Linked DNA regions of Thiohalobacter thiocyanaticus. The protein of the gene in region 1 interacts with the protein of each later gene in a pairwise test. Links are inferred from orthologs where the notes say so. Each region holds a gene or a part of one and is shown in the gene's direction. Other genes may lie near its edges.

What was found.
Region 2: the proteins of dnaE (region 1) and dnaQ interact in binary tests that used the Escherichia coli proteins (3 or more experiments, as listed by UniProt). The link is inferred for Thiohalobacter thiocyanaticus from one-to-one orthologs.

What each region holds. Positions count from the first base shown.
Region 1 is NZ_AP018052.1:2,161,253-2,167,498, reverse strand. The notes cover bases 2,157-6,246. They hold dnaE (DNA polymerase III subunit alpha), read left to right. Parts: upstream 2,157-2,542; coding sequence 2,543-6,046; downstream 6,047-6,246. Other genes in these bases: CFK21_RS10050 (ABC transporter permease), read left to right, coding at 2,157-2,259. In the rest of the region: CFK21_RS10060 (efflux RND transporter periplasmic adaptor subunit), read left to right, coding at 1-350; CFK21_RS10055 (ABC transporter ATP-binding protein), read left to right, coding at 347-1,057; more of CFK21_RS10050, read left to right, coding at 1,057-2,156. UniProt on the Escherichia coli protein: DNA polymerase III is a complex, multichain enzyme responsible for most of the replicative synthesis in bacteria. This DNA polymerase also exhibits 3' to 5' exonuclease activity. The alpha chain is the DNA polymerase catalytic subunit.
Region 2 is NZ_AP018052.1:2,474,062-2,476,878, reverse strand. Bases 1-2,733 are described here. They hold dnaQ (DNA polymerase III subunit epsilon), read left to right. Parts: upstream 1-869; coding sequence 870-1,598; downstream 1,599-2,733. Other genes in these bases: rnhA (ribonuclease HI), read left to right, coding at 252-701; CFK21_RS11475 (methyltransferase domain-containing protein), read left to right, coding at 1-239. UniProt on the Escherichia coli protein: DNA polymerase III is a complex, multichain enzyme responsible for most of the replicative synthesis in bacteria. The epsilon subunit contain the editing function and is a proofreading 3'-5' exonuclease.

The sequences.
Region 1 (6,246 bases):
TGCGCCCGGGCATGACCGGCACGGCCGAGATCACGACCCTGGTGCGCGAGGACGCCCTGCTGGTCCCCAATGCCGCGCTGCGCTTCACGCCGCCGGCAGCGACGGCGGCGGAGGATTCCGGCCGCGGCGTGATCGGATCGCTGATGCCGCGGCGGCCGGCCCAGAGCAGTTCCCGGCCCCGGACCGCGGGCAGCGGCGGGGGCGGCCAGGGTCTGTGGGTACTGCGCGATGGACAGGCGGTCAGGCTGACGGTCGAGACCGGCGCGACCAACGGCCGCGTCACCGAGATCCTCGGCGGCGGCCTCGAGCCCGGCATGGAGGTCATTACCGAGATGTCGGTGACCCGATGACCGCGGACGACGCGCCGCTGATCCGCCTGCAGGGGATCACCAGGACCTACGGCCAGGGCCGGGCCGCCTTCCAGGCCCTGCGCGGCATCGACCTGGACGTCCGGCCGGGGGAGTTCATCGCGGTGATGGGGCCGAGCGGCTCGGGCAAGTCCACGGCCATGAATATCCTCGGCTGCCTGGATACGCCCTCCGGCGGCAGCTATGCCTTTCAGGGGATGCAGGTGGAGCGGCTGACGCGCGACCAGCGCGCACTGCTGCGGCGGCACTTTCTCGGTTTCGTGTTTCAGGGCTTCAATCTGCTGGCGCGCACCACCGCGCTGGAGAATGTGGAACTGCCGCTGATCTATCGCGGGGCGCCGGCCGCGGCCCGCCATGCCGCGGCCCGGGCCGCGCTGGCCCAGGTCGGCCTCGAAGGCTGGGAGCACCATACCCCGGGGGAGTTGTCCGGCGGCCAGCAGCAGCGCGTGGCCATCGCCCGCGCCATCGTCACCGGCCCCCGGGTGCTGCTGGCCGACGAGCCCACCGGCAACCTGGACACCCATACCAGCGTTGAAATCATGGAACTGATCGCCGCCCTCAATCGCGACAGCGGCATCACCGTGTTGATGGTTACCCACGAGCCGGACATGGCCGCCTACGCCCGGCGCGTCGTGCGCTTCGTCGATGGGCGGGTGGACAGCGACACGCGCTCGGAGGCTCAGGTCTGATGTGGTGGAACACCCTGATGCTGGCCCTGCGCGCCATCCGCCGCAACCTGATGCGCTCCTTTCTGACCATCCTCGGCGTGGTCATCGGTGTGGCCGCAGTCATCACCATGGTGACGCTGGGCAACGGCGCCACCCGCTCGGTGGCCGACCAGATCGCCAGCATGGGCAGCAACCTGCTCATGGTGCGCCCCGGCCAGCGCTTCGGCCCGGCGGCGGAGGCCGCACCCAATTTCAAACTCGCCGACGTCGAGGCGGTGCGCAACCAGATCGGCGGCACGGCGGCGGTGGCGCCGGTGGTGAGCAGTGCAGTGACGGCCGTGTTCCAGGCCAGCAACTGGTCCACCTCGGTCACCGGCAGCAGCAACGCCTATTTCACCGCCGCCAACTGGGAGATCGTCGCCGGGCGCAGTTTCACCGAACTCGAGGAGCGCGCCGGCAAGGCGGTGTGCGTGATCGGCGAGACAGTGCGGGAGAATCTGTTCGGGCAGCAGAATCCGGTGGGTGCGGAGATCCGCATCCGGCAGTTCGCCTGCGAGGTGATCGGGTTGCTCGGCGCCAAGGGCCAGTCGGCGATGGGCTCGGATCAGGACGACACCGTGATCATGCCGCTGCGCACGGTGCAGCGGCGCCTGGTCGGCAATACGGATGTGCGCATGATCATGGTCTCGGTGGCCGCCGGCGCCTCGATCGACCGGGTCAAGGCCCAACTGATTTCGCTGCTGCGCGAGCGGCGCAACATCAGCGAGTTCGAGGATGACGACTTCCGGGTCATGGATACACGCCAGATCGCCGAGACCCTGACCGGCACCACCCGCGTCCTGACCCTGCTGCTCGGTGCGGTGGCCGCGGTGAGCCTGCTGGTGGGCGGCATCGGCATCATGAACATCATGCTGGTGTCGGTCACCGAGCGTACCCGCGAGATCGGTATCCGCCTGGCCATCGGCGCGCTCGAGCGCGACGTGCTGCTGCAGTTCCTGATCGAGGCGGTGGTGCTGTCCAGCCTGGGCGGTGTGATCGGTATTCTGCTGGCCGCGGGCGCCTCGGTGTTTCTCGCCGGCCTGATGTCGGTGCCCTATATCTTCGATCCGGCCATCAACCTGCTTTCGTTCGTGTTCTCCGCCGCCATCGGCGTGATGTTCGGTTACTTCCCGGCCCGCCGCGCGGCCCGCCTGGATCCGATCGACGCCCTGCGCCACGAGTGAACCGGAACGCAATGACGGATTAATCAGGGAACCTCTGATTTATTCGTCATTGCGAGGCGCGTAGCGCCGCGGCGATCTCCAACCGATTGATTCTGCAGTGTGAGATTGCTTCGCTACGCTCGCAATGACGAGAATCATCGAATTAATCAGAGTTTCCTCAGGTATTTCCTTATGAAACTCTGCGTCTCCGCGCCTCTGTGCCCTCTGCGTTGTTCTCGCCCAGGCTCTGAGCCCAACTGTCAAGCCTTGCATCCCCCGCCGCGGTGCCGGAAACTTTGCCCCCATGCCCGTCTCCTTCGTCCATCTCCGCCTGCACACCGAGTACTCCCTGGTCGACGGGATTGTGCGCATCAAGCCGCTGGTCAAGGCGGCGCGCGCGGCGGGCATGCCGGCGGTGGCAGTCACCGACCAGTGCAACCTGTTCGCCATGGTCAAGTTCTACAAGGCGGCCATCGCCGGCGGGCTCAAGCCGCTCATCGGCGTGGACCTGTGGCTGGAGAATCCCAACGATCCCAACCAGCCGCACCGGCTGACCCTGCTGTGCCAGAACAACCAGGGCTATCTGAATCTGTCGCAGCTGGTTTCGCGCACCTACACCGAGGGCCAGCACGGCGGCGTGCCGGTATTGAAACGCGACTGGCTGGACGGCCTGACCGACGGCCTGATCGCCCTGTCGGGCGGACGTCAGGGTGACATCGGTCAGGCGTTGCTTGCCGGGCACGCCGATGTCGCTGCCGACCTGCTCGCCGACTGGCGGCGTCTGTTCCCCGACCGCTTCTACCTGGAATTGCAGCGCACCGGCCGCGAGTACGAGGAGGACTACCTGCATGCCGCGGTCGACCTGGCCGCGCAACAGGGCGTGCCGGTGGTGGCCACCAACGATGTGCGCTTCATCCAGGCCGATGGCTTCGAGGCCCACGAAGCCCGCGTCTGCATCCATGACGGCCGCACCCTGGACGATCCGCGCCGGCCGCGCCTGTACAGCGATCAGCAGTACCTGAAGACACCGGAGGCGATGGCGGAGCTGTTCGCCGACATCCCCGAGGCGCTGGAGAACACGGTCGAGATCGCCCGGCGCTGCAACCTGGAACTGACCCTGGGCGAGAACTTCCTGCCGGAATTCCCGATTCCCGACGGGATGACCATGGAGGAATACTTCAATCAGCAGGCGCACGCAGGCCTGGAGCAGCGCCTGGACAAGCTGTTCGACCGCACCGCCCCGGAATTCGCCGAGCAGCGCAGACCCTATGACGAGCGCCTGCAGATCGAACTGGACGTCATCAACCAGATGGGTTTTCCCGGCTACTTTCTCATCGTGGCCGACTTCATCCAGTGGGCCAAGTCCAACGGCGTGCCGGTGGGGCCGGGGCGCGGTTCGGGCGCCGGCTCGCTGGTCGCCTATGCCCTGACCATCACCGATCTCGATCCCATCGCCTACGACCTGCTGTTCGAGCGCTTCCTCAATCCCGAACGCGTGTCCATGCCCGACTTCGACGTCGACTTCTGCATGGAGGGACGCGACCGCGTCATCGACTATGTCGCCCGCCGCTACGGCCGCGAGAAGGTCTCGCAGATCATCACCTACGGCTCCATGGCGGCCAAGGCGGTGGTGCGCGACGTCGGCCGGGTGCTCGGGCATCCCTACGGCTTTGTCGACCGCATCGCCAAGCTGATCCCGTTCGAGATCGGCATGACCCTGGACAAGGCGCTGGCGCAGGAGGAGGAACTCAAACGCCTGGTCGACGAGGACGAGGAGGTGCGCGGCATCATCGAGCTGGCGCAGTCGCTGGAGGGCCTGGCGCGCAATGCCGGCAAGCACGCCGGCGGCGTGGTGATCTCGCCGACCAAGCTGACCGACTTCACCCCGCTGTACTGCGAACACGGCTCGGAGAGCATCGTCAGCCAGTTCGACAAGGACGACGTCGAGGCGGTCGGCCTGGTCAAGTTCGACTTCCTCGGCCTGCGCACCCTGACCATCATCGACTGGGCCCTGCGCAGCGTGAACGCCATCCGCCGCGAGGCCGGCGAGCCCGACGTGGACATCGAGACCATTCCGCTGGACGACCCGGACAGCTTCAGGCTGCTCAAGGGCTGCAAAACCACCGCCGTATTCCAGCTCGAGTCCAGCGGCATGAAGGACCTGATCCGGCGCCTGCAGCCGGACAGCTTCGAGGACATCATCGCCCTGGTCGCGCTGTTCCGCCCCGGGCCGCTGCAGTCGGGCATGGTGGACGACTTCATCGCCCGCAAACACGGGCGCCAGCGGGTCGAATACCCGCATCCCGATCTGGAGCCGATCCTGGCGCCCACCTACGGCGTGATCCTGTACCAGGAGCAGGTGATGCAGATCGCCCAGGTGCTGGCCGGCTACACCCTGGGCGGCGCCGACCTGCTGCGCCGCGCCATGGGCAAGAAGAAGCCCGAGGAGATGGCCAAGCAGCGCGAGATCTTCACCCGGGGCGCACTGGAGCGCGGGGTGGAGGAGAAGACCGCCACCTACATCTTCGACCTGATGGAGAAGTTCGCCGGCTACGGCTTCAACAAGTCGCACTCGGCGGCCTATGCCCTGGTCTCCTACCAGACCGCCTGGCTCAAGGCGCACTATCCGGCCGCCTTCATGGCGGCGGTGCTGTCGGCGGACATGGACAACACCGACAAGGTGGTCACCCTGATCGACGAATGCCGCGACATGCAACTCGGCGTCATCCCCCCCAGCGTCAACCGTTCCATGTACCGTTTCACTGCCGAGGGCGTGGATACGGTGGTCTACGGTCTGGGGGCCATCAAGGGCGTGGGCCAGGGCGCGATCGAAAGCATGATCGCCGAGCGCGAGGCCAACGGGCCGTTCGCGGACCTGTTCGATTTCTGCCGGCGGGTGGATCTGCGCAAGCTCAACCGCCGGGTGCTGGAGGCACTGATCCGGGCCGGGGCGCTGGACGAGATCGGCTCCAACCGCGCCACCCTGATGGCGCAGCTGCCGATGGCGCTGAAACTGGCCGAGCAGCATGTGCGCGATGCCGACCTGGGCCAGAACGACCTGTTCGGCGAGGCCGGACCGGCGCCGGTGGACAAGCCGCTGGACCTGGTCGAACTGCCCGAGTGGACCGAGGATGAGCGCCTGACCGGCGAGAAGGAAACCCTGGGGCTGTATCTCAGCGGCCATCCCATCTGCCGCTACGAGGCCGAGCTGGCGCATTTCACCAGCGGGCGTATCGCCGATGTCGTCCCCGACAGCGTGCCGGCCGACGGCGGCAACAGCCGCGGTCAGGAACGCACTGTCACGCTCGCCGGTCTGGTGATAGCCCTGCGGGTGCGCAACACCCGGCGCGGCCGCATGGCCTTCGCCACCCTGGATGATCGCAGCGCGCGCATCGAGGTGAGGGTCTTCTCCGACACCTTCGAGGCCCACCGCAACCTGCTGGCCAGGGACCGGGTGCTGGTGATCAAGGGCTCACTGGCGCTGGACGACTATTCCGGCGGCTACCAGCTCACCGCCGACGAGATCTACGACATCAGCCAGGCCCGCGCCGCCTTCGCCCGCCGGCTGGTGATCGAGGTCGACGCCGCGCGTGCCGGCAACGGCTTCATGCAGCACCTGGCCGAGACCCTGCAGCCCTATCGCGAGGGCCGCTGCCCGGTCTGGCTCAACTACCACAACGACCGCGCCCGGGCCCATATCATGCTGGGCAATGAGTGGCGGGTGCAGCCCGCCGACGAACTGCTGCACCGCCTGGACGAACTGGCCGGCGGCGAAGGGCGGGTGCAGGTCGAGTACAATACCCACTGAAAGTGAAAATCTTCAACGCAGAGGCGCGAAGGCGCAGAGGACGCAAGATGTATGAGAGGTAGGTCGGGTTAGCCCATTCGGGCGTAACCCGACAGGATCTCCTGCCGAGTGTCGGGTTACGCTGCGCTAACCCGACCTACTACTCTGCCCAGCCCATCCTACATGATTGAAAACTCTGCGTTCTCTGCGCCTTCGCGCCT
Region 2 (2,817 bases), 310 kb from region 1 along the record:
GATTCGACACCCTGGCGGTGCAGCCGCTGCTGTACCGCCTGCCGGTCAACCATGCCGGCTTGCTGGAACGGACCCGTTTTCTCGATCAGCTGGAGGCGGTCAATCACATCCCCGGCAATGCCGGATTCCTGCTGCTGGCCCGCAAACGGGTGGTGGGCATGACGCCCATCCGACCACGCTGGCGGCCGCGACGCAGGTTTCTCTCCCCCGGTGTGATCGAACCCACCCGCCGAGGCTGACACGAAAAGTTCATGACCAGCGACAACACTACAGTCGAGATCTACACCGACGGCGCGTGCCGCGGCAATCCCGGTCCCGGCGGCTGGGGCGCGGTGCTGCGCTACGGCGGCCACGAACGCGAACTCTACGGTGGCGAGCTCCATACCACCAACAACCGCATGGAGTTGCTGGCCGCCATCCGGGCGCTGGAGGCGCTCAAACGCCCCTGCCGGGTGCAGCTGACCACCGATTCGCAGTATGTGCGCAAGGGCATTACCGAGTGGCTGCCGAACTGGAAGCGCAAACACTGGAAAACCGCGGCCGGCAAACCGGTGAAGAACGCCGATCTGTGGCGTGAACTGGATGAACTGGCGGCCCGACATCAGGTAGACTGGCACTGGGTGCGCGGCCATACCGGCCACCCCGAGAACGAACGTGCCGACCAGCTGGCCAACCGCGGCATCGACGAACTGGCGGACTGACTTGACGATGGTGAGATTAACGCCGAGGACGCAAAGGCGCAGAGGTTCTGAAACTTCTATTTTCTTCGCGTCCCTGTGCCTCTGCGACCTTCCGTTATTGCCGGAACAGTCAGGCGCATGCACACCACGGTACCTGGCCGCCATGAATGAAGCGAGGGGAAGGGCATAATGCGGCAGATCGTACTGGACACCGAAACCACCGGCCTGGAGCCCAGCCAGGGGCACCGGATCATCGAGATCGGCTGTGTGGAACTGGTCAACCGGCGCCACACCCGCCGCAGCTTCCACCAGTACCTGCAGCCGGACCGCGAGATCGACGAGGGCGCGATCGAGGTCCATGGCATCACCAACGAGTTCCTCACCGACAAACCGCGCTTTGCCGACGTGGCAGAGGATTTCCTGAAGTTCATCAGCGGGGCGGAACTGGTGATCCACAACGCCCCCTTCGACGTCGGCTTCATCAACCACGAACTGTCGCTGTTGGGCGGAGGACAGGGCCGGCTGGAGGATCACTGCACGGTACTGGATACCCTGGAACTGGCGCGGCGGCTGCATCCAGGGCAGAAGAACAACCTGGATGCCCTGTGCCGGCGCTACGAGGTGGACAACTCCAACCGCGAACTGCACGGAGCGCTGCTCGACGCCGAGATCCTGGCCGACGTCTATCTGCACATGACCGGCGGCCAGACCAGCCTCACCCTGGAAGGCCGGGAGGCGGAGCAGGCCGGGCAGGGCGGGGCTCAGGCCATTCGCCGGCTGGCGGCGGACCGCCCGCCGCTGCCGGTACTGCGGGCCAGCACGACCGAGTGCGAGGCCCACAGGCGTTATCTGGAGACGCTGGCCGCCGCCGGCAGCTGCGCCTGGCTGGAACTGGAATCCCTCCCGGGCGACAGCTGACGCCTCCTCCCGGTTACAGAATCTGCGGCGACGGGCCGATACCCGGCGGGAGCCGGTTGTGTCGGTCGAGAGAATAAAACTCAGTACAATCAAGGGGTATATCAGGATGATGAAGCTGGAACAGGCCCGGATCGCGGTCGTCGGACTGGGCTATGTGGGGCTGCCGCTGGCGGTCGAGTTCGGCCGGCGCTATGACACCCTGGGCTTCGATATCAATGCCGGGCGCATCGCCGAGCTGCGCCGGGGCCATGACAGCACGCTGGAAGTCAGCGACGAGGAACTGCACCAGGCAGCCCGGCTGCGCTACACCGACGACGCCGGCGAACTCGCCGATGCCAATGTCTATATCGCCACCGTGCCCACCCCGATCGACGACGCCAAGCGTCCGGACCTGCGGCCGCTGGAAGGCGCCAGCCGCACCATCGGTCGCGCGCTGAAGCCGGGCGATGTCGCCATCTTCGAGTCCACCGTCTACCCGGGGGCGACCGAGGAGGTCTGCGTGCCGATCATGGAGACCGAGTCCGGACTGACGTTCAACCGGGACTTCTTCGTCGGCTACAGCCCCGAGCGCATCAATCCGGGCGACAAGGAGCATCGCGTCACCACCATCCTCAAGGTCACCTCGGGCTCGACCCCGGAGACGGCCGAGTTCGTCGATGCGCTGTACCGTTCCGTGATCACGGCCGGCACCCACAAGGCCAGCAGCATCCGGGTGGCCGAGGCCGCCAAGGTGATCGAGAACACCCAGCGCGACGTCAACATCGCCCTGGTCAACGAACTGGCCCTGATCTTCAACCGCCTCGGCATCGACACCGAGGAGGTGCTCAAGGCCGCCGGCACCAAGTGGAACTTCCTGCCCTTCCGCCCCGGCCTGGTCGGCGGCCACTGCATCGGCGTGGATCCCTATTATCTGACCCACAAGGCGTAGCAGATCGGCTATCACCCCAGCATGATCCTGGCCGGGCGGCGGGTGAACGACGGCATGGGCGCCTTTGTGGCCGAGCAGGTCATCAAGCTGATGACCAAGAAGCGCATCCACGTTTCAGATGCCAACATCCTGATCATGGGGCTGACCTTCAAGGAGGACTGCCCGGATCTGCGCAACACCCGGGTGGTGGATGTGGTCGCGGAGTTCAGGGATTACCATCCGCGCGTGGACGTCTACGATCCCTGGGTCGATCCCGATGAGGCGCGCGAGGAATACGGCATCGAGGTCATC